DNA from 3 places in the Actinoallomurus acaciae genome. Region 3 is predicted to be linked to each of the others. Evidence: riboswitches for the same ligand, from Rfam matches in the RefSeq annotation. Region 3 holds a riboswitch; each other region holds the start of a gene.

What was found. Region 3 has a riboswitch for cyclic di-AMP ahead of ACFFNX_RS23270 (CHAP domain-containing protein). Riboswitches for the same ligand answer to the same signal wherever they lie in the genome.
Region 1: it holds a riboswitch for cyclic di-AMP, as region 3 does, so the genes downstream of both, ACFFNX_RS10185 (C40 family peptidase) here and ACFFNX_RS23270 (CHAP domain-containing protein) in region 3, are expected to answer to the same signal.
Region 2: it holds a riboswitch for cyclic di-AMP, as region 3 does, so the genes downstream of both, ACFFNX_RS23595 (CHAP domain-containing protein) here and ACFFNX_RS23270 (CHAP domain-containing protein) in region 3, are expected to answer to the same signal.

The regions. Positions count from the first base shown of each region.
Region 1 covers NZ_JBHLZP010000052.1:15,146-24,009, reverse strand. Annotated here, with positions in the region: gene ACFFNX_RS10210 (substrate-binding domain-containing protein) at 1-888, shown strand, start outside; gene ACFFNX_RS10205 (dienelactone hydrolase family protein) at 864-1,634, opposite strand; gene ACFFNX_RS10200 (MerR family transcriptional regulator) at 1,887-2,699, opposite strand; gene ACFFNX_RS10195 (nuclear transport factor 2 family protein) at 2,790-3,146, shown strand; gene ACFFNX_RS10190 (LLM class F420-dependent oxidoreductase) at 3,151-4,050, shown strand; gene ACFFNX_RS10185 (C40 family peptidase) at 4,021-5,013, opposite strand; cyclic di-AMP (ydaO/yuaA leader) riboswitch at 5,019-5,156, opposite strand; gene ACFFNX_RS10180 (hypothetical protein) at 5,357-6,073, shown strand; gene ACFFNX_RS10175 (cytochrome P450 family protein) at 6,106-7,467, opposite strand; gene ACFFNX_RS10170 (nitroreductase family deazaflavin-dependent oxidoreductase) at 7,667-8,167, opposite strand; gene ACFFNX_RS10165 (TetR/AcrR family transcriptional regulator) at 8,275-8,864, shown strand, end outside.
Region 2 covers NZ_JBHLZP010000182.1:9,096-14,819, reverse strand. Annotated here, with positions in the region: gene ACFFNX_RS23605 (TRAFAC clade GTPase domain-containing protein) at 1-1,637, shown strand, start outside; gene ACFFNX_RS23600 (NADP-dependent oxidoreductase) at 1,682-2,611, shown strand; cyclic di-AMP (ydaO/yuaA leader) riboswitch at 3,145-3,293, shown strand; gene ACFFNX_RS23595 (CHAP domain-containing protein) at 3,292-4,254, shown strand.
Region 3 covers NZ_JBHLZP010000178.1:5,910-14,773, forward strand. Annotated here, with positions in the region: gene ACFFNX_RS23250 (SGNH hydrolase domain-containing protein) at 1-403, opposite strand, end outside; gene ACFFNX_RS23255 (acyl-CoA dehydrogenase family protein) at 557-2,164, opposite strand; gene ACFFNX_RS23260 (TetR/AcrR family transcriptional regulator) at 2,151-2,795, opposite strand; gene ACFFNX_RS23265 (RlpA-like double-psi beta-barrel domain-containing protein) at 2,912-3,517, opposite strand; gene ACFFNX_RS23270 (CHAP domain-containing protein) at 3,607-4,365, opposite strand; cyclic di-AMP (ydaO/yuaA leader) riboswitch at 4,377-4,519, opposite strand; gene ACFFNX_RS23275 (sirohydrochlorin chelatase) at 5,073-5,840, opposite strand; gene ACFFNX_RS23280 (phosphoadenylyl-sulfate reductase) at 5,822-6,535, opposite strand; gene ACFFNX_RS23285 (Insertion element protein) at 6,532-6,711, opposite strand; gene ACFFNX_RS23290 (nitrite/sulfite reductase) at 6,776-8,428, opposite strand; gene ACFFNX_RS23295 (hypothetical protein) at 8,735-8,864, opposite strand, start outside.

The DNA of each region.
Region 1 (8,864 bases), on a different contig from region 3:
ACGCTGCCGGAGATCTTCACGGGCCTGGCGCGTGACCATCGCTACGACGTGGCCGAGTTCGGCATGACCTTCTACCTGCGCTCTCTCGACGAGGGCGCACCGTACGTCGCGATCCCGGCCTTCCCGAACCGGGTCTTCCGGCACTCGTGCGTCTTCGTCAACCGCCACAGCGGCATCACCGGGCCGCAGGACCTGGTCGGCAGGACCATCGGCGAGTTCGGGGTGTACGGCCAGGACTCCGGCGTGTGGGCCAAGGGCATCCTCATGGACGAGTACGGGTTCCGCCCCGAGAGGAACCGTTGGCTGATCGGCGGCCTGGACCGGCCGGACGCGCCGTTCGACTTCGTCTCCCAGCTGCGTCCGGCCGGCATCGACATCGGCGATGTGCCGGCAGGTGAGTCCTTGGGCCGGATGTTGCGGGCAGGCGAGATCGACGCCCTGTTCACCGCCAACGTGCCGCAGGCCGTGCTGGACGGTGCACCGGAGATCGTGCGCCTGTTTCCGGATTACGAGCAGCGTGAGCGCGACTATCACCGTCGTACGGGCATCTTTCCGATGATGCACACCATCGCTGCGCCGCGTGAGCTGCTCGACGCCCATCCGGGGCTCGCGACCCGCGTCTACGAGGCCTTTCTACGGTCGAAGGACATCGCCGCCGACCGCTATCGCCAGGGCCGCCGGCTCTATGAGGTGCAGAGCATGGTGCCCTGGACCAACGCTCTCGTCGAGAAGAACCGCGAGCTGTTTCCCGAGGACTGGTTCGCGTACGGCATATCGGCCAACCACGCCGCCATCGACACGTACCTGCGTTACCACTATGAGCAGGGCCTTTCGACACGGCGCTGGGCGGTCGAGGAGATCTTTCACCCGGAACTGCTGGACACGTGAGCCCCGAGGTGACGGGCGTAGAAACGCGCCTCGTCGTCGACCTCGAACCGGGGTGTCTGGTTGTGCCTGCCCGGGTTGGCGTGCAGCGTCTTCTCCTTCGCGGCGAAGGCGTCGAACAACGCCAGATCGGACCGGCGGTCGATCTCCTCGTCGTCCCAGGGGAGCAGGAACAGGATCGGGATGGTGACCTGCCTCGCCGCCTCGATCAGGGCCTCGTACACCAGGACCCCGCCGAAGGTCGCGGCGGTGATCCGGGGTTCGACCGCCGCCAGGTGCAGGCCGATCGCGGTGCCGAGCGTGATGCCGCTGTAGCCGATCGGGGCCTCGGTGCCGATCTCGGGCAGTGCCTGGAGGGCGTCCAGGGCCGTCTGCCACTCCGGCACGGCACGTTCGGCCAGCGCGGCGTTGTACTCGGCGACGATCGGGCCGATCGGCTCGCCCGCCGCCCGCGCCCGCAGAAGGGCGTCACGGGCCTGGTCGTCCTGTGCCGTACGCGGGCGATCGCCGTGTCCGGGGGCGTCGATGGCGGCCACGGTGAACCCGTAGCCCGTCACGTGGTGGCGGGCCCGGGCCATGATCCCCGGTGTTCTCTTGTGCAGGCCGCCGGTGTGCCCCATGAGGATCAGGGGCGCGCTCTTCGAGCCGGATGCGGGCGACCAGAGCACGCCGGGGACTCCGGCCACCGTGAAGTCGCGTTCGAGGACACCGTCCGACGATGTCTCCGCAGTGAAACGTACAGAATCCATGGGTCTTGCCTTTCGGGAGTGCCTTGCTGCGGCGCTCCCGGCGACCCCTACGTCAATCGCCCGACCGCGACGAAGCGGGGAGCACCCACGTCGTTACAGCGTTCATGGGTCTCACCTCCTCGCGTCCTGTCACGGCCTTCCGTACGGTAACAGCCCGAGCAACACCCCGCCCAGCCATTTTTGCCTGGATCGCAGTCGATCCAATGGCTCGATCGCACGCGCGGGCGGCCTGAACCGGCACCGCGTGATGGGTCAGCCCGGTGCGACGCGGAAGATCGGCCAGCCGATCTCCGTGCGCCAGGAGTCCGGGTCGGGGTCGTCGTACGGCCCCACCAGGTAGGTCTCATGCACCGGGCCGTCGACGACGAGGGCGTGGTCGGTCACGTAGCCACCGAGCCGTCCGTACGTCACGTCGATGTCGTCATGGGGCCCGTGATGCACGGTGACCGCGAGTTCGACGGCCGGCAGGACGACCGGCCGCACCCGGCCCACGGCGGGCGGGTCCGCGACCGGACGATAGACCATCACGTCGCCGCGGCCCTCGGCGAAGAGTTCGCCCGCGTACCTGCCTCCCGGCGGTCCGGTCGGCCGCCGTCCGGCGAGCGCGGCGCCGAGTTCGGCCATGGCCGAGTCGTACCAGCCCAGGACCCGGACCTGGTCGACGACCTCCCCGACGGCGGCCACCGTCATCGACGGCACCGACCGCAGTTCGACGTCGAGCCGCTCGGGCTCCGGCCGCAGCAGCCGCCGGAGCGAGGTCACGGCCGTTCTGGTCCGGTCCAGCTCGGACTCCAGCCGGCCCAGATGCGCGGCGACCAGGGACGCGCGGACATCCGGGTCCGGCGTGGTCAGCACCTCGCGTACCTCACGCAGGGGCATGTCCAGCTCGCGCAGCCGGTGGATGACCTGCGCGGCGGGGATCTGTTCACCGGTGTAGTACCGGTACCCGCTGTCCGGATCGACGAGGGCCGGTTCGAGCAGGCCCCGCTCGTGGTATCGACGCAGCGTACGGACGCTCAGGTGAGTGATCTGCGCGAACTCGCCGATGGTGAGACCGGGTCGCATGACAGCACTGTGCACCCTCTCCTCGGGAGAGGGTCAACCCGCCCCGGCCGGACTTGACCCTCTCCCGAGGAGAGGCCGCACGGTGGCCCCATGACAGACGACACCCAGGCGATCGACCTGGACCGGCTCCCCCGAACGATCGCGGACTACCTCACGGCGCACCGCGACCGCGACGCGGACGCGGCCATCGCCTCCTTCGCCGGCGACGCGACGGTGGTCGACGACGGAAGGACCTACCAGGGGTCCGCCGAGATCCACCGCTGGCTGGACCGATCATCCGCCGAGTACACGTACACCATCGAACTCGTCGACGCCGAGAAGATCGACGACGAGCACTACACCGCCATCAACCACCTCGAAGGCGACTTCCCCGGTGGGGTCGTCGACCTGCACTTCCGGTTCACCCTCCGCGACGGGCGCATCGCCCACCTGGCCATCGAGGCCTAGCGCCATGGCGCTACGGCTCGGCACCTTCGGGGCATGGTTCAACCCGTCCTATGACGATGACACTCGCGTGCGCTTCGTGGCCGAGGCGGAGGCGCTCGGCTTCGGGACCGCGTGGCTGGGGCTGGGGAGGCGGGCGCTGCCCGACCTCGCACTCGTCGAGCGCGCACTCGACGCCACCAGTGAGATCGTCGTGGCCACCGCGATCGTCAACATGTGGACCAACGACGCGGCGTCGATCGCGGAGTCCTACGAGCGCATCGACGCGAGGCACCCCGACCGGTTTCTGCTCGGTGTCGGCATCGGCCATCCGGAATCGATCACGCGATTTCACTCACCGTACGAGACGATGGTGTCCTACCTGGACGAACTCGACGCCGCCGTCCCCGCCGACCGGCGCGTCCTCGCCGCGCTGGGTGACCGCTCTCTGCGACTGGCCCGGGACCGGGCGGCGGGTGCCCACCCCTACCTCGTCGTCCCCGGCCATACTCGTCACGCCCGCGACCTCCTCGGCCCCGGCGCCCTCCTCGCGCCCGAGCACAAGGTCGTCGTCGGCGCCGACGCCGGCCACGCCCGCGCCATCGGCCGTGACTACGTCGCCGACCCGTACCTGGGCCTGCGCAACTACGTCAACAACCTGCTCCGCCACGGCTTCGGCTCGGGCGACATCGCCGACCGGGGCAGCGACGCGCTCATCGACGCCCTCGTCGTCCACGGTACTCCGGAGACCATCGCCACCCGTCTCGCCGCCCACCTGGAGGCCGGTGCCGATCACGTCGGCGTGCAGGTGCTGGTGGAGCCGGGCCATGACCCGATGCCGGGCTACCGTCGACTGGCCCAGGCGCTCTTCCCCGGCCCCGGTGGCTCGGGCTCGTCGCTACGGACGGCCGGCGCCGACGAAGTGTGAGACCCAGTAGGAGTTGGACATGCTGGCGTACTGCACGTCGGTGCCGGTGTGCGGGGCGTGGATGAACCTGCCGCCGCCGACGTAAATGCCCTCATGGCCGAGGCTGTCGAAGAAGACCAGGTCACCGGGGCGCAGGTCGGACTTGGCGACATGGCGGATGGCGTTGTACTGGTCGGGGACGACGCGGGGAAGGCTGACGCCGGCGGCGCGCCAGGCCATCATCGTGAGCCCGGAACAGTCATAGCCGCTCGGGCCGGTACCGCCGAAGACGTAGGGCTTGCCGAGCTGGGCCTTGGCATAGCTCACGGCCTTGCCGGCCTGACCGGACACGGAGCCGGTGGGGCCGCCGCTCGAACCGCTGTTCGTGCCTCCACTGGAGCTGCCGGCCTTCGCCAACAGCGCCTTCTGCTCGGCGATCGCCTTCTCGACCACGGTTTTCTTCTTCTTCAACGCGGCCGCGGACGTGGTGATGGTCCGCAGTGTCGACCGGGCTTCTTCCCGATCCCGCTGGAGGCGTTGGGCGGATGCCAGGAGTGCGGTCACCGCCTGGCTCTGATTGCGCGAAAGCTCGGCGAAGGTCGACATGTCCTGCAGCGCCGCGTCGGGGTCTTTGGAGGCGGCGAGCGCGGTGTCGTCGAGGGTGCCGTTCTTATATGCGGCGACGGCCATCTGCGCCACCCGGACGCGCAGGCTCTGATATTGAGGTTGTTCCGTTTTCAGCTGTTTATTGATCGCGGCAAGATGTTTCTTCGCCGCGGTCAGCTCGGTCTCGGCCTTGTCGTACTGGTTGGCGAGTTTGTCCACCTGACTGTTGAGCTTGTCCAGTTTCTTTCTCGCGGTGGCCGCCGACGACCCGGCGGCGCTTGCGCCACTCGCGGGAAGCAGGAGGGCGGCGCTCACCAGCAAGGCGGTAATGCCTCCCCGGCGGCCGAAATGGGTGCGCCGCGAATATGAAGTCGGCACGTACGAACTCCTCTCCTCACGCCTACCGGGTTAGCTGCCGGGTTCGGGCGGGAGATGCCCTACCGAGCGCGGACGCTGCGGATTCACCCCGAAAACGTGGGTCCCCGGTTCCCTGATCTGCAGAGATTCGGCCGGCGGCCATGTTCCGGGTGGGAGACACGGGACCACCGAGTTCTGTGGAGTGTAGGGGATGAATGTGGGCAAAGCTATCAAATCGTGATTAAACGCACGCTTCGTACATGGTTGATCGCGTGGTGCAGGCGGCGGCGGTGAGAAATGTCCCGGGCGTCCGCCCCGCATCACCTTTCGGGGTGTGCGTCCCTAAGGCCCTAAGGTGGGCCATGTGAGCATGCCGCCCGTTCCCGGTGCCATCGGCGATGTCATGAGCACCGTTCTCGTCGGCCTGCCCTTGGGCGGCCATATCGCGATGTGGCAAGACGCGGGTCCCGTGTCCTACTGGCGGGTGATCGGGTCACCGCCGCTGCGTGACCGGCTCGGTCACGGAGTTCTGGCTCGGTCCGAGGTGGCACCCCGGCGGTTCCGCGAGGCCGGCCTGTTCAACGCCGAGAACTCCGTGCTGTTCCTGCCGGACCGATACCGCACCGCGGACGGCCAGGCCGGCGGGGTCACGGTGCAACTGGAGCCCGTGGCGCCCGACGTCGCGCGAATGGCGGCCGGGCGGGACGATTTCATCGCGTTGTTCCAGTGGATCGGCGCCATCGCGTTGGCCGCCGCGCGCCGGGGTGAGTTCCTTGCCGTGGAGACCGGCGGCTGGCAGATCCCGTTCACCCCGTACGTGTTGATGATGGCCGCGCTCGCACCGGATGACGCCTGGTACTCGCACGTCGAGACCGGCCCGATTCCCACCGGCGCGCCGATCTGGCGCGACCAGCGGTCGGACGCCGACGCCACCTCGCAGGTGTTGCGCGGCCCGGCGCGTACGGACACGATCGCGGCGGCCGGTCACCTGGCGAGCTACGCGATCAGCACCTGGCGGATCCACCCGTTCGAACTGGGACTGTCCTTCGGCCCGAGTCCGTTCGGCCCCTGGCCTGGCTGAGGTGGCACGACCCGGTTCTCACCGGCGATCGGTCAGTCCGCGTCCCCGCCCCACCAGTTCGCCAGGCGGCGCCACCAGCGGGCCGGTGCCTCGGGCGCCGGTGCCTCGTCGGCCGGTGTCTCCGGTTCGTCGCTCCTCGGTTCGGCCACCGCGTCCGGCCCGGCGGGCGGAGCCTGCGCGGGAAGGGGCGGGAAGCGTACGGGCAGCGAGGACAGGGCGCGCTGGATGAAGCCGGGGCGCCAGGTGAGCTCCTCGACGGGGGTGGCCAACCGCATGTCCGGCAGCCCGTCGAGGAGCTTCTCGATGGCGATCGTGGCGATGATGCGCGCCTGCCCCTGAGCCGGGCAGGCATGCGGCCCGACGCCCCACGACAGGTGGGCGCGGTTGCCCGCCCGGTCCTCGGCCCGGGTCGCCGGATCGTTGTTGGCCGCCGCGAAGCTGATGACGACCGGCTGGTCGGCCGGCAGCCGCACGCCGTGGAAGTCGAGCGGCTCGACCGGATAGCTGACTCCGAAGTTCGCGAGCGGCGGGTCCGTCCACAGGACCTCGTCCAGGGCGTCCTCGACGGACAGGCTTCCGCCGGACAGCTCACCGCCGAACCGCTCGTCGGACAACAGCAGCCGCAACGTGTTGACGATCAGGTTCTGCACGAGTTCGCTGCCCGCGCCGACGAGCATCACGATCTGGTGCGCGACCTCCTCGTCCGTGAGCCGGGCCGGATGGTCCATCAGCCACGTCGTCATGTCCTGGCCCGGGTTCTCGCGCTTGAGCGCCATGAGCTCCAGGACCGCCAGGCCGAGGGTCATGTTCGCTTCTTCGGAGTTCTCCCACTTCAGGACCTCCCGTACGGCCGCGACCATGCGCTCGCCGAGCTCGGCCGGGCAGCCGCACAGTTCGTTGAACACCAGCAGCGGGAGCACCAGGGCGTACTCGGTGCGCAGGTCCGCCTCGCCCAGCGGACCCATCTGATCGATGAGATGGTCCGCGCTGCGCTCGACGAAGGTGCGCAGCGCGTTCAGATCGACCTGGTCCAAGGTGTCGGTCACGGCCTCGCGCAGCCGCGAGCGGAGGGGGTCGTCGGTGAGGTTGCACGTCGGCCGGTACGCCATGATCGGCAGGACCGGGCACTCGGGCGGGATCCCCTGCTGCCACCGGCGGGCGTCGCGGGGGAACTTCACCTGGTCGCGCAGGATTTCGAGCGCGACGTCGTAGTCGGTGACGAGCATCCCGGGCACGCCGGGGGACAGTTCGACCGGCGCGATGGGGCCGTGCGCCCGGAGCAGGCGGTAGACGCCTTCGGGATCGGCGGCGAACTCCGGCCCGTGCAGCGAAGGGGGCCCGTCGGCGGCCGAGCCGTCCGGCGACGGCGCAGGACTGGAGTCGGGCGAGGTCATTTGCACTCCTGACCAGGTGCTTTCGAGCAGCAGCATGGTGGACGCCCGATGTCTCGTGCGGGGGTGGAGATCCACGGTGATCACCGGGTCACGCATCGAAGCCGACAACGCTACACTCGGCGATCTTGCCGTCGCAAATAGATGCCCATGGGCGAAGCGCGAACTCTTGGGGGAGCCGAATAGGCATCCTCTGGCCGGATCATGAATCCGCGGACCGCGCCGACCTGGGTGGATGGTGCCGGGCTGACGGGCGTAGCCGTACGACCGCGGTGCCGGCCGCGAGTGCTCGGCGTAGGTCGGCGCGGTCGGGGCTGCCGTCAGGCTCGACGCCGATGCCGGCAAAACGGCCATGCACCGGATTGCCGCGCAGAATCACCCGGTACAGGTCGGCGGCCTCCTCCTCGTCCGTCACCACGTCGGCCTCGGCTTGGCGGTCATGTCCCCGAAAGCGGATGTCGACCGGCTCGCCGGGGCGGAGATTGCGTCGCCAGGTTCCGGCCGTACCGATGAGCAGTGCGCCGTCATGCTCCACGTAGCCGACGGGCAGTGTGTACCTGCGGCCGGTCTTGCGGCCGGTCACCGTAATGATCAACAACCGGCCGCTGAGAAGGCGGTGCAGGGGTGATCGCAGCAGGGCGCGGACGAGGGCATCGCCGGACCGCTGCGTACGGGAAGGGCGGCGCTGGACGGGCGTGGACATCGACGGCATCTCCTTTGCACCAGAATAATTACTGAGCTGATACTCAGGAAAGTATGCGTGGGCGGGCGATAAGGCAAGATGCCAGACGTGAGGGAGCGAGTCCGGTCATGGCCGTAGCCGACAAGTCGCCCGGCGCGCCCCGGCGAGGCCGTCCGGCCACCGGGGTACGCGAGGCGATCCTCTCGGCCACCGAGTCGATCCTCGCCGACGCGGGCGTCGCCCGGCTGTCGACGAAGGAGGTGGCGCGCCGGGCCGGTGTGGCCGAGTCGAGCATCTACTACCACTTCGGGGACCGGCTCGGTCTCCTCCTGGCGGTCGTGCAGACCCATCTGCCGCCGGTGAAGCAGGTGCTGGAAGAGCTCTACCGCACGGCGGGCACCGGCGAACTTCGCGACGACCTCATCGCGCTACTGGACGCCTTGGAGCGGTTCTTCCGGCGCGCCCTGCCGATCGCGGCGGCCATCGAATCGGACGGCGAGTTGCGTAAGGCGTTCGCCGAACGAAGCAGCCGACTCGACGTCGGGCCGCACCGGGCCATCGAGGGTGTCCGCGGCTACCTCGCCGAGCAGCGCGGCAGCGGCCGTCTGCCTCGGTCGCTCGACCTGGACGCCACCGCCCTGCTTCTGGTCGGCGCGGCCCACCAGCGTGCCCTCCAGCGACGCGGTTCCGCGGCGGCCGCCGATCTCGCCTCGTCGGC
Region 2 (5,724 bases), on a different contig from region 3:
TCCTGCCGGTTGCTTTCGCGCTCGCCCTGCTCGCCGGGTTCGGCCTGGGGCTCGGCCGTTTCTTCACCGTCGCCTGGCGCACTCTCACCGCCACCGGTGTGGACGGCCCGTCCCCGGTCCGCCGCCCCGCGCCCGGGCCGCCGGACTCCGCCTACCCGCACTACCTGCTGGTCCAGGTGTGGCGCGACATGGCGGCGCTCGAACGCCGCACCCTGCCCTGGTGCGTGACGCAGGCCCGGTGGGCGGCCGGCACGCTGACCGAGACGCTGATGAAACCGCCTCAGGGGCTCGCGCTGTTCCCCCTGTGGTTCGGGCTGTGCGCCGGCATGGCGCTGTCCGTGCTGCCGCTCGCCGTCGCGGTGCTGGCGTTCGCCCTGGCCACGGCGGTGATGGCGGCGGCCGGCCTGGTCGTCTGGTCGGTCTGCGTGGCGGTGCTCGGCACGGTCGAGCGCGTCTGGATGGCCTACCGCCGGATCCTGCTGGCCTGCCCGCACGCGGGCTGCTACCAGCGGTTCGCGCTGCCGGAGTACTCCTGCCCACGCTGCGACGAACGCCACTCCCGGCTCATGCCGAACCGGCTGGGCGCGTTCCGGCACGTGTGCCGCTGCGGCGCGCGGCTGCCCACGACGATCCTGCTGGGGCGGTTCCGCCTCGGGGCGTACTGCCCGCACTGTCACCGGCGGCTGCCCGGCCGGATCGGTCGGGCGCGGGTGGAGCCGCTGCCGTTCGTCGGCGGCCCGGCGGCGGGCAAGACGACGCTGATGTTCCTCGCCGTGCGCGCGCTGCGCGCGAGCGCCGCCGGCGCGAGTGGCCGCGCGGGCTTCGGCGAGGCACGCGACGCGCGGGCGTACGCCGGGGCGATGGCCGAACTCGACCGCGGCGGACGGCTCGCCAAGACCGGCCCCGAGCTGCCCGTGGCGACCATGCTCGACCTGACGCTGCCGACCGCGCACCGGATCCTCTACCTGTTCGACCCGGCCGGCGAGTTGCACACGGGCGCGACGCGGGTCGAGCGGCTGCGATACCTCGACCACGGCGAGGCGCTGCTGTTCGTCATCGACCCGTTCGCCCTGCCGGAGCTGCGATCCGCGCTCACCACGGACGAGCTCCTCCTCGTGGAGCAGACGACCGCGACCTCCGACGAGGACCCCTCCGACACCCTGCAACGGCTGCTGACCGAGCTGCGGTCCCGCGCCGACCAGGGCCGGCAACGGCGTATCGCGGTGGTGGTCACCAAGGCCGACGTGCTGCGCCGCACGGCGGTGGGCGCGGGTCTCGGCGACGACGCTCGCGGCTGGCTGGAGGGACTCGGCCTCGGCAACACGATCCGTACACTCGAACGCACCGCCGCCGAGGTCCGCTACTTCGCGTCCGGCCTGGACAGCCCGCCCGCGGCGCTGGCCGAGCTGTTCGGCTGGGCGGCCGGGCTGCCGCTGGACGGCCGGGCCGACCCGGCGTTCGACGACCGGCCGGCCGCGGACGAGCTGCGCGAGCCCTGGCCGGTGGCGGGCCGCCCGGCCTCGCTGGTCCCGTACGGGCACCAGGCGGGCCGCAGCGCACTGTTCGCCGCGCTGACCGTCCTGGGCCCGCTGATCATGATCCTGCTCGGCCTGTCCGTTTACGCGCGGTTCCGCTGAGCCATCGGTGTGAACCCTCGCGTCCCGCGGGTAACGGTCACAGTGTGAAAGCGATCGTGATGAACCAATATGGCGGTCCGGACGTGCTGAAACTCGCCACGGACGCGCCTGAGCCCAAGGTCGGGCCCGACTTCGTCCTCGTACGCGTCAGGGCGGCCGGGGTGAACCCGGTGGACTGGAAGATCCGGGAGGGCCGGCTCGACGGGCTCTTCCAGACGGACTTCCCGGTCATCCCGGGCTGGGACCTGGCGGGCGTGGTCGAACGCGTCGGGCCGGCCGTCAGCGAGTTCTCACCGGGCGATGAGGTCATCGGTTACGTGCGCGAGGACCACGTGGGCCGCGGCACGTACGCCGAACTGGTGTCCGCGCCGGTACGCACGCTCGGCCGCAAACCGGCACGGCTGTCGTGGGCCGAGGCGGCGGGCCTGCCGCTCGCAGGCCTGACGGCGTACCAGGCGCTGATGAAGGCGCTGGCGGTGAACGAGGACGACACGGTGCTCATCCACGCGGCGAGCGGCGGTGTCGGGTCGTTCGCCGTGCAGATCGCGCTGGCGAGGGGCGCCCGGGTCATCGGCACGGCCGGCCCGCACAACCATGACCATCTGCGGTCGCTCGGCGCCGAGCCGGTGGCGTACGACGCGGGGCTCGCGGACGAGGTGCGGCGGCTCGCGCCGGGGGGCGTCTCGGCGGCGCTGGACCTGGTGGGCGGCGAGGCCCTCGACGTGACGCCGGAGCTGCTGACCGGCAAGGGCCGGTGGGCGTCGATCGTGGACCCGACGGTGACCGAACGCGGCGGGCGATACGTGTTCGTCCGCCCGGACCCGACGGACCTGGCGGCGCTGGCGCGACTCGCCGACGACGGCCGCCTGACGGTCCCGGTGGCGAAGACGTTCCCGCTCCCGGAGGCGGCGGAGGCCCAGCGCCTGAGCGCGGAGGGACACACACGCGGCAAGATCGTACTGACCGTGGACTAGGTACCCGCCGGGCCGCTGCGCGGCGCCCAGGCGACGCCTGGGCGCCGCTCGGCATGAATGTGACTTCGAGCCCGCGCGGGCCTCGCGCGGCGGGCCGGAACCGCGCGCTGGCAGACACCCGCATTATGGCGAATATTTACTTTCTTCGCCGCTGTTCGAAGGTTCATGACGACGACGCGATGCGCTCGATTCGTCGCGTCTTGTGGCGTTCTGTCGCATTCCACCGACGCGCCGGGGTGAACCGCTACATCCCCCCACAAAGCCGGTCGACCCGGTCGATCGGGCGTCGACCCGACGTGCGTTCGGTCACTACGCTGCGCGCCTGTTCCCGACGGCGCCGCCATTGACCACTCCCCCATTTCCGCAGATGAGAGCCGCAATTCCGTTGTTGCGCGACCGACCGCCCCACCACTTGGTTACAGTGGGTAAGTACTTCGCTCCATACTTTCCGCTCCGAACGCGTTGCCGTTCTCGCGACACTTCAGATACATTGCGCCGTAATCGGGCTGTGACTTACCTCCATCCGGGAGGTGACAGACCGACCGCCGAATCCGGCTGCACCCCCAGTGCAGCGGGAACCGGGGACCCACGAAGTCCCTTGGGGTGAATCCGTCTCGCACGGTAGGGCTCCTCCTGGCCCGAACCCGTCAGCTAACCCGGTAGGCGGCGTTAGGGGAGACATGGATCCGATAGGTCACAAACTGCTGCAGGTCGCCAAGGGCCAGCTCGGCTATCACGAGAAGGTCAGCGGATACACCAAGTACGGCGACTGGTACGGCAAGCACGTCGGCAAGGACCCCGTCTTCAAGGACGCGGCCTGGTGCGACATGTTCCTCGCCTGGGCCGCGGACAAGGCCGGCGTCCAGGACTGGGCGGGCGAGTTCGCCTCCACCCCGGACCACGCGAAGTGGTTCAAGAAGCACGACGCGTGGGGGCACCACCCCGAGCCGGGCGCCATCGTCTTCTTCTCGTGGAACGGCGGGAAGAGCATCGGCGACATCGAGCACGTGGGCATCGTCGAGTCGGTGCACGGCCACACGCTGCACACGATCGAGGCCAACCACAACGACCAGCTCGGCCGCGCCACCCGTGACGTCAGCCAGGTCGTCGGGTACGGCTACCCGTCGAAGGTGAAGGTCAAGGCGGCCCCGGCCGAGCAGAAGTACGTCCCGAAGCACTCGGCGCCGCCGCCGTCCGCCAAGGAGATCACCGAGCAGCCCGCCACGCCCGCGCACGAGATGCAGACGACGGCCCAGCACGACTCCGCGCCGCCGCTGCCCGACCAGCAGGCCGCCCTCACCGGGCTGCTGGCCGTCGTGGTGTTCGGCACCGTGGCGCTGGCGCTGAGCAAGGCGAAGGTCCGCGTGCCGGTGCCGACTCCGAACGTCCGCGTCCGCAAGCGCGGCAAGCACCACCGCACGCCGGTCGAGATGCCCGCCGACATGAACGTGGCCGACCTGGACGCCGCGGACGCCGGTACGGCGGTCATGCCGATCGTGTCCGCGGAGGCCGCGGCACTGGCCGAGGACAAGGAGTTCTGGGGCAAGATCACCGAGCTGGAGGAGGACGCCGAGCTGGCGTTCTGGAACACCCTCCACTCCGCGATCTCCCAGTCCGACTCCGCCGAGTCCCTCAACGTCTGAGCCCGAGGGCCCTCCCCCGTGGGGAGGGCCCTCGGTGTTCTCTCCGGGTCTCCTTCTCGCCGAGCCCGGAACCGCCGCTTTCCTCCGGTCCCGCGCCGAGCCGAGCGTTCGATCCGAACGACCGGCCCGGCCCGTGGACCCGCCGCAGGCCGACCCAGCCCCTGGAGCGCGATCTCGCGCTCGGTCGGCCTGCGACGGCGGCATCCCCCGCCTCACCCGCTTGACCCCGGGGTCAACGTCCAACGTCGTCGCGATCCCGCCCGGCACGGCCGAGTGAGCCGGACGACGACGAGGGCGGGCAGGACATGACAATGACGACGTCGCTCCAGGGCCAGAGTGTGATCGTGACCGGCGGCGACACCGGAATCGGCCGGGCGACCGCCCGTCAGCTCGAGGGCGCCCGGGTGCCCGCCGTGGGCCGGACCACGGAGAAACTCAAGCGGACCACCGCGACCCGGCATCCGCACGTTCGCCGCCGACGTCGCCGCAGCCCCCGCCCGGATCGTGGCCGCCGCGATCGAGGCGTTGGGGCGGATCGACCTCCTGGTGAACAACGCCGCCATCGCCCGGCCGGCGCCCGACCAAGCCGGCGAGCTCGCCGGCCAGCGTTGGGCCTCGGCGAGTGTCGCGATACGGGTGAACAGGCGTGAGCTCATCACCTCCTGCCACTCCGGCACGGGGCGAACCATCCATCCAGAGTGCTCGGTGGAGTCGAGGACGATCTTGTCGAGCTCCTCCGAGGTCAGCACACCACCGTCGAAGACGAATCCGATCTTGACACATGGCCATCCAGGGCTAGGTCCTAGAAAATGCTCCGGCATCGCGAAGTACGGCCGGGCCGGTCAAATGTCTCAAGATCACCACGACGCCGATGCAGCACACCATCCACTGCAACCGGCTCTGGGAGCAAGTGCGGCTTGTAATTGACGTAGTACTGCCAGGTGCTTAAAACGCGTTCCCCGGCGCGTGCGCGTACACCTAGGGCGGGCCGACGGGTCCGCGCCAGGCGGACCGCCCGAGGGCGGGTAGCAGCCCGCCGGCCCTAGCCACCACACGACTACCTCGCGAAAGGCACCATGTGACTCTCACACCCTAGTGCTTGGTCGGGCGGCCTCGGTGATGTGCGCGTCCTCCAGCTCGGCGGCGTACGTCAGGACGATCGCCACGGGGCGGTTGTAGTGCTCAATGACGATGCGGCCGCCGTGACGTGACGTGGTCGAGCACCTCGCGCCACTGCTGGCGGGTCTCGGCGCTCTTCATGCGTTGGACTGGTCCGTCCTGCGAGTGCGGAGCATCCGCCTGCTGCCCTCACCCGGTCTCACCGCCGAGGACCTTCACGCGTTCCTGCCCTGCCTCGACCTCGGTTCCGGTCCGGAAAGAGGCGCCCACCGTACCGACCGGAATGGACCCTGACGCCGTACACCATCGCCACGGACCGCCCGGCGCATTTCCCGAGATATCGGCCTATGC
Region 3 (8,864 bases):
CGGACCATTCCATGACGTCGGACCAGACGACGACCTTCGGGGCGTATCGAGCGACCAGCTCGCGCTGCGCCTCCCGTGCGTCCTCGCCACAGCGCCGGTGGCTCTGGAAGTACACCGGGCTCTGGTACGTGAACATCAGGTCGGTCGGCTGGCAGCCGCCGACGGTCGCGATCGCCACGGCGATGTCGCGGCGGCCCAGCTCGGGCGCCAGCGCGAAGGCGAGCTGGCTGCCGGTCGAGTCGCCGATCACACCGACGAACGGCGTGCCCGCGCTCTGCTCCGGTGAGCGCAGAACCCACACGCGGCGGGCGGGAGCCCGGCCCGTCGGCGGCGGAGCCGGGACGCCGCCCAGCGCGACGCTCAAAACGAGACACCCGTGCGGCAGCATCCGGTTCCGTATCACGCCGACACCATAAACGAAAAGCCCTTTCCCGCGGCTTCGCAGGCCTCGAATGAACGGCAATTATGGTGTGCTGGGGCGGAAATATGCGTGTATCGAAATCAGTCCTCGATGTGCGCGATCGTGAAAGGTGAGCGCGACTGTCCCTCGGCCGCCTCAGCCTGCCTTGGGGGTGGCGCGGGCGATGATGGAGTCGAGGGCGAGGCCGGAGGGGAGGGTGCCGAACGCGGTGCCCCAGTCGCGGTCGAGGCGGGAGGCGCAGAACGCGTCGGCGACCGCCGGGTGCCCGTGCCGGACGAGCAGGGATCCCTGGAGTACGAGCGCGAGTTGCTCGACGACGCGGCGGGCGCGCAGTTCGATCGTGGCCGTGTCGGTCAGCGCGTCCTTCACCCGCGTGACCGCCGCGTCCAGGCGCCGGTCCGCTCCCGTCGCCGCGCCGACCTCGGTGAAGTACGCCTCCACGGCCTCGGGCTCCTTCAGCATGGCCCGCAGCACGTCGAGCGCGGCGACGTTCCCGCTGCCCTCCCAGATCGAGTTGAGCGGGGATTCGCGGAACAGCCGCGGCATGCCCGACTCCTCCACGTAGCCGTTGCCGCCCAGGCATTCCAGGGCCTCGGCGCTGTGCGCGGGCCAGCGCTTGGTCACCCAGTACTTGCCGGCCGCCAGGGCGAGACGCTTGAAGGCCGACTCGCCACGGTCCGTCGCGCCGGCCAGCCGCAGCATCAGCACCGTCGCGGCCTCGGACTCGACGGCCAGGTCGGCCACGACGTTGCGCATCAGGGGCTGGTCGATCAGGGCGCTGCCGAACGCCTGCCGGTGCGCGGCGTGGTGCGCGGCCTGGACCAGGCCCTGGCGCATGCCGGAGGCGGCGCCGATGACGCAGTCGAGCCGCGTCATGTTGACCATCTCGATGATGGTGCGCACGCCCCGGCCCTCGTCGCCGACGCGCCAGGCGACGGCGCGTTCGTACTCCACCTCGGCCGAGGCGTTCGAGTGGTTGCCGAGCTTGTCCTTCAGGCGCTGCAGGCGCATCGGGTTGAGCGTGCCGTCGGGCAGCACGCGGGGGAGCAGGAAGCAGGTCAGGCCCTCCGGCGCCTGGGCCAGCACGAGGAAGACGTCGCACATCGGCGCGCTGGTGAACCACTTGTGCCCGGTCAGCAGGTACGTCCCGTCGGCCTGCGGAACCGCGCGGGTCGTGTTGGCGCGGACGTCCGAGCCGCCCTGCTTCTCCGTCATCGACATCCCGGCGAGGATCCCGGCCTTGGTCAGCGGCGGGCGCAGGCCGAAGTCGTACGTGCCGGAGGTCAGCAGCGGTTCGTACTCACGGGCGAGTTCGGGCTCCTGGCGCAGCGCGGGCACCGCGGCGTACGTCATCGAGATCGGGCAGCCGTGCCCGGCGTCGACCCGCCACACGTAGAACCTGGCGGCGCGGGCCACGTGCGCGCCGGCGCGCTCGGTCCACGCGCGGGCGTGCAGGCCGTGCCCGACCGCGACCTTCATCAGCTCGTGCCAGGCGGGGTGGAACTCCACCTCGTCGACGCGGTGGCCGTACCGGTCGTGGGTGCGCAGCACCGGGCGGTGCTCATTGGCGAGCCGGCCCCACTCCTGCGCCTCCTCGGTGCCGGCCAGCCGGCCGAGCTCGTGGATCTCCTCGGCCGCCCAGCCTCCGCCCTCGCGGAACAGCCCGTCCAGCAGGGCCGGGTCGTCGGCCACGTCGTAGCCGATCAGCGGCGGGACCTGGTTGAACACGTCATGCGTCGTCATGGACCGCTCCGATGCTGCGCTGGACGAAGGTGATGAGGTGAGCCGTGCCGCCGGAGACGTCCGGGACCGGTGCGGCGACGGAGGCGTCCGTGACGGCGGCGCGCGCCGCCAGCGGGCCGACGAGGGCTTCGCCGATGGCCCCGACGAGCGCCGCCGCGCTCACCTGGACGTCCTGGTCGGGCAACTCGCCGGTGGCGACGCCGCGGGTGCTGGGCACGACGATCGCGTCGGCGAACGCGCGCCGGGACACGAGCCGTTCACCGTCGACGGCCGGGTCGGCGGGCTCGGCGAGCAGCGCGTACGCCATCCGCGGGGCCCGAAGGGCGCGGCTCGCGAAGGTCTCGACCACCGCGGCGATCGCCTGGGCGGCGGTTCTCTCCAGGGCCACCGCCCGTGCGACGGCGTCCACCTCGCGCTGGGACGCCGTGCGGAACACCTCCGCGACCAGGTCGGCCTTTGCCGGGAAGTGGCGGTAGACGCTGCCGGTCGCGACGCCGGCCCGGCGGGCCACGGCGGCCACCGAACACCCGGCGTACCCGCGCTCGGCGACGATCGCCAGCGCCGCGGACAGGATGCGTTCACGCGACGCGCTCAGGCGCGCCTCGACGCGGGGCGTGCGGCGGTACGGCATACAAGGATTGAACCCTAGTTCACTTCTTTGGCGCAACCACGTACCGCGAAAATGGTCCGGGGCCCCTCGGGAAGAGGGGCCCCGAACGCCCCCAGGGGGATGGGGGCGGGAGAGGGCTATTTCTCGATGGCTCCGGTCGCCATGTCGTAGCCGGTGCCCGAGTGGCGGTAGACGGGGCCGTCCCCCAGCTGCAGCACCTGGAACTTGATCGGGAGCGAGTTGGACCGGGTGCCGGTGAGGTACTGCATCATCTCCTCGGACAGGTCGATGATGGCCGGCGGGTTGTGCTGGGCGACCGCCCACTCGGCCGGGCCGAAGTCCTCGACCACGCCGATGGCGCTCTTCTTGCCGACGGTGATCTTCACCTTGGTGCCGAGCGGCCAGTACGGGCTGGCGATCGTGTGGTACGACATCGGCTTGCCGGACGCGGTCTGCGCGTCCCAGAACGACGTGCCGGTGGAGACACCGCCCGGCAGGGCGGCCTTCTTCGAGGGCAGTTGCCGGGGCAGCTTGACCGTGTGGCTCTCGGTTCCGGGCCCCGTCAGGCCCGAGTCGCCGTCCTGCGTCACCTGCACGCTGTTCGTACGGGCGATGGGGGACGAGGCGGTGGGGTGGGTGAGCGCGATGGACACGCCCGCGCCGGCCACGACGACGCCGGTCGCCACCGAGGCGATCGTCTTGGTGGAGAAACGATCCAGGGACTGCTTGGCGATTTTGAACATGGGGGATGGCCTCTCAGCACAGGGGGAAACGGGGACGATGTGCAGGGCGGACCGCCCCGGCCGGCCGTGCGGCCGGGGCGGGAGAGGGCTTAGGCGTCGCTGGAGCCGTATTCGGGGTAGCCGTAACCGACGACCAGTGACTTGTCGCGCGTGCGAACCTTCACGGAGTTGTCGGTGTTGCCCTCGATGGTCTGGATGGTGCCGTCGTTGTTGTCCTTGATGACCATGCCGACGTGGTCGATGGCATCGATCGACTTGCTCCCGCTCCAGGAGAAGAAGACGACGGAGCCGGGCGTCGCGTTGTCGCCCCAGCGGCCCTGGTCCTTGAACCACTGGGCGTGGGTACGGGTGAACGCGTCCGCGCCCATTCCCTTCACTCCGAGCTGGGCGCCGACCCAGGACACGAACATGTCGCACCAGTTCGCGTTGGCGTAGTCGGAGACCTTGCCGCCGTCGCGCTGGACGCCGCGCTCGGCCCACGGGGAGGAGACGAACCACTTCTGGAACTTGGTGCCGCCGCCGGAGGAGTCCTCGCTGACGCCCACCTGGGCCTCGGCGAGCTTCAGCGCGTCGCCCGCGGTGGGCAGCCACTCGCGCTTCTTGGCGTTGACATTGTCGGCGCTCTTGCCGAGCGCGGCCGGGGCGTGCGGCTCCTTGGGGGCCGTGGCGCGGTGAGGCAGGGCCGCCAGCGCTCCGGCCGAGGTCGCGTCGACCTTCTCGGAGGATCCGGCCGGGGCCGCCGCGATCAGGCTGATCGCGGTCGCGCCGACCGCCGTTGCGGCGGCGAGGGAGCCGCCGAGTTTGGTGTTACGCAGCAGACGGCATGACTTCTTGTGTCGACCTGACACGTTTGAGCACTCCTTTGCTTCCATGCCGCTTACCGGGTTAGCTGACGGGTTCGGGCCTGGAAGCTGCCCTACGGCGCAAGGGGATGCGCCGATTCACCCCAGTGGTGCGGTGGGTCCCCGGTTCCGCGAAGTGCGGATTCAGCGGGAGCCGTCTGAGGGGACGGCTCGAAGAACAGGGGGTCGGGCCGCGTGTGCGGCCGCTTCATTCAGGTCTAGGGGATCTTGTCGTCCATTCGTCCGGTGCACTTTCACTTCCCGGCGCCTGCCGACAGCCCCAAGGGCTCGGGCGGGAAGTCACCCTGCGGGCACACTGGTGGCGTGCCACATGCCCTGTGAGGGACACGAGGGGTCCGGTTCCGTCGCTTCGCGGCGGATGCGGCGCGTTTGCCGAACCGGCATCGGGGCGGATCCATGTGGGGGGATCGCGGGGATGCGCGGAGCGGCGCGATCGTGACTATGAACCGTCGCGGTCCGAAAGGGGGGCCCCTCTCACGCGTTGTCGCGTGCCGCACGCCGTGGTGCTGGTGGGCAGGCCCTGGCCGGCGGAGATGTTACGGACGGCGCATGGGGGGCGCCGCCGGTCAACCGAACATAGCAAACATATTTCGGGCCGTAAAGGGTGAATATGGACATCCACCGCCTCTGACCTGCGAGAAGATCACATGGGCGGCCTGTCAACCCCCGAAACCCTTACGAAATAAGGGTTTTCAGCCGACGGCGGCTTGATCACCGAGCGTGATGATCTCGGTGTAGCGCTGCCCGATGATCTCGGCCAGCTCGGGTGCGGCGCCCAGCGCCGCCGACACCGCCATCGCCCCCGCCGCGAGCGACTCGTCGCGGACCTTGTCGGCGAAGTGGCCGGGGGCGAGGAAATAGGAGGCGACCGCGACCCGTGGGGCCCCGGCGTCCAAAAGCCCGCGTACGGCCTCGGCCGGCGTGGGGCGCGCGGCGGAGGCGTAGGCGGGGACGACGCGCCGCCATCCGCGCCAGCCACGGGCCATCCGGCCGATCGTCGCGTTGGCCGCCGGGTCGCTCGACCCTGCGGCGGCCAGCACCAGGGCCGTGTCCGGGTCGGGCGTCACACCGGCCTCGGCCAGCCTCCGCTCCAGGGCCGCGATCATCAGCGGGTGCGGCCCGAGCGTCGCGCCGTACCGCAGGAGCATCCGCGGGTGGTGCCGGCGCACCTCGGTCAGCGCGCCGGGGATGTCGGTCTTGCTGTGGTACGCGGAGGTCAGCAGGAGGGGGAGGACGACGGCCTCCCCGGAGCCGTCGGCGTCGGCGAGCGCGCCGAGCGCCTGGCCGGGCGTCGGGGGCGCGTGGTCGAGGTAGGACGTCACGACCCGCAGCCCGGACCGGCGGCGTACGAGGTCGAGCAGGTCCTCGACCGTCGCCGCCGCACGCGGGTCCCGGCTGCCGTGCGCCACCGCCACCAGGGGCGGTGGAGGTGCGCAGCTGATCAGAGGTTGATGCCGCATTCGGACTTTCCGGTGCCGGCCCACCGGCCGCTGCGCGGATCGTCGCCGGGCGCGACCCGCTGGGTGCACGGCTCGCAGCCGATGGAGGGGTAGCCGTCGTACTGCAGCGGGTTGACGAGGATGCCGTTCTCGTCGATGTAGGCGCCGAGCTGCTCGTGCGTCCACCGGGCGAGCGGGTTGACCTTGACCTTCCCGCGCGCGGCGTTCCACTCCACGACCCTGGCGCCGCGCCGGTGCGAGGTCTCCTCCCGGCGGATCCCGGTGATCCATGCGAGGTACGGCTCCAGGGCGCGGTTCAGCGGCTCGACCTTGCGCAGGTGGCAGCACAGGTCCGGGGTCCGGCCGTAGAGCCGGGGGCCCAGGTCGCGCTCCTGCTCGGCGACCGTACGCGAGGATGTGACGTTCACCACATTGACCGGGTAGACCGCCTCGACGGCGTCACGGGTGCCGATCGTCTCGGCGAAGTGGTAGCCCGTGTCGACGAAGAGCACGTCGATGCCCGGCCGGATCTTGGCGGCGATGTCCACCAGCACGGCGTCCTTCATCGAGGACGTCACGCAGATCCGGTCGCCGAAAGTGGCGATCGCCCAGCGGATGATCTCCTCGGCCGGGGCCTCTTCGAGGGCGTCGGCGGCCGACTCGACGATGTCGGTGAGGTCGAGCGCGGCGGTCGGGCGTTCGAAGGTGAGGGTCATCTCGCGCCCCCTCTCGGCTCGGCGGGGACGGCGGCGCTGAGCGCGCCGGTGCCGATGAACCGCAGCCGGAACGCGCGGGTGCAGGCGCGGCAGTGCCACCCGCCGTCGCTCTCGTACGGCTCCAGGTCCTCGTCGCCGCAGTAGGGGCAGTAGAAGGGGACCGCTCGCTCGCTCATGAGCCCTCCTCCGTCGGGGAGGCGGCCGGGCGCACGGTGTTCTCGGTTCGCTCACTCCGTTCGCTCACGTCAGGTCCTCCTGTTCCGCCCGCTGGACCCAGTCGGCGAACGCCTCGCCGTCGCCGCGCTGTGCCTGGTACCGGCGCAGGACCCGCTCGACGTAGTCGGGCAGCCCGTCGGCGGTGGTCTTGAGCCCGCGGACCTTCTTGCCGAAGGCGCCGCCGACCGACCCGCCGAGATGGATCTGGTAGCCCTCCACCTGGTTGCCGTCGGCGTCGGTGACCAGCTGGCCCTTCAGCCCGATGTCGGCGACCTGGATCCGCGCGCAGGAGTTCGGGCAGCCGTTGATGTTGATGGTCAGCGGCTCGTCGAAGTCCGGCAGGCGCTTCTCCAGCTCGCCGATGAGGTCCATGCCGCGCTGCTTGGTCTCGACGATCGCGAGCTTGCAGTACTCGATGCCGGTGCAGGCCATCGTCTGCCGCCGGAAGGTCGAGGGCCGCACCTGGAGGTCGTGGGCCTCCAGCTCGGCGGTGAGGTCCGCGGTGCGTTCCCCGGGGACGTCGAGGATGACCATCTTCTGCTCGGTCGTCGTGCACACCTGGCCCGAGCCGTACTCCGCGGCCAGGTCGGCGATCACGTGCAGCAGGTCGCCGTTGACCCGGCCCACGCGCGGCGCGAACCCGACGTAGTAGTTGCCGTCGCGCTGAGGGTGGACGCCGACGTGGTCCCGGCGGGCGTCACGGGGTGCGCCCGGCGCCGGCCCGTCGGGCAGCGTGTAGCCGAGGTACTCCTTCTCCAGCACCTCGCGGAAGCGCTCGGGACCCCAGTCGTTCATCAGGAACTTGAGCCGGGCGCGGCTCCGCAGCCGCCGGTAGCCGTAGTCGCGGAAGATCCCGGCGACCCCGGCCCAGACCTCGTGCGCCTGGTCGGGGCGGACGAAGGCGCCGAGGCGCTTGGCGAACATCGGGTTGGTGGACAGCCCGCCGCCGACCCAGACGTCGTAGCCCGTCTCGCCCTGGTCGTTCACCACGCCGACGAACGCGATGTCGTTGATCTCGTGGACGGTGCACTGCGCCGTGCAGCCGGACAGCGCCGTCTTGAACTTGCGCGGCAGGTTGGAGAAGTCCGGGCTGCCGATGTAGCGGTCGTGGATCTCGTGGAGCTGCGGCGTGGCGTCGATCACCTCGTCGGCGTCGATCCCGGCGAGCGGGCAGCCGAGGATCACGCGCGGGGTGTCGCCGCAGGCCTCCGTCGTGGACAGGCCGACGGACTCCAGCGTCTCCCAGATCGCCGGCACCGACTCGATCTCCACCCAGTGCAGCTGGATGTTCTGGCGGTCGGTCAGGTCGGCGGTGCCGCGCGCGTACTTGCTCGACACGTCGGCGATCGCACGCAGCTGGTCGGCGTGCAGCCGGCCGCCGTCGATGCGGACGCGCAGCATGAAGTAGCGGTCGTCGAGCTCCTCGTCCTCCAGGACGGCGGTCCTGCCGCCGTCGATCCCCGGTCGCCGCTGCGTGTAGAGCCCGTACCAGCGGAACCGTCCGCGCAGGTCGGCCGGGTCGATCGAGTCGAAGCCGGCCTTGGAGTAGACGCCCAGGATCCGGTCGCGGACGTTCAGGCCGTCGTCGTTCTTCTTGTTCTCTTCGTTCTTGTTGAGCGGTTCGCGGTAACCGAGGGCCCACTGACCCTCGCCTCGCCTCCGCTGACGGGGTGGCATCGTGCGCGTCCTCCGTGGTGGGTGGTGGACGCGGAGCACACCGGCAGGCTCGCTGCTGGCTCTACGCTGAGCTTAAGGAAATCCGACACCGGCATACCGCGCGCCCATGAGGCAGTGGCGGTTGATCAGTGTCAACGACAGATGGCGCTGCCCACGCGGAGAAAGTCGACGTGCCGGCGCATCACCAGCAACGGGTTCGCAGCAGCCATACACCGATGATGACATGCCGTTCGATGGGTGTCCAACCTTGTCCGATATGCGGAACAGCGTCCCATCTCGGCGGGGTTGGCGGCGATTCTTGACCCCTCAGCCCTGGCGGAGCCAGTTGACCGGCGGCTCGGAGCCGTCACGCTCGGTGTCCGGCTCGTCCCTCTCGTCCGGGGGCTGGTGCTGGCAGTCGCACCAGGTGCCGCCGCGGCACTCCTCGTGCCGCCGG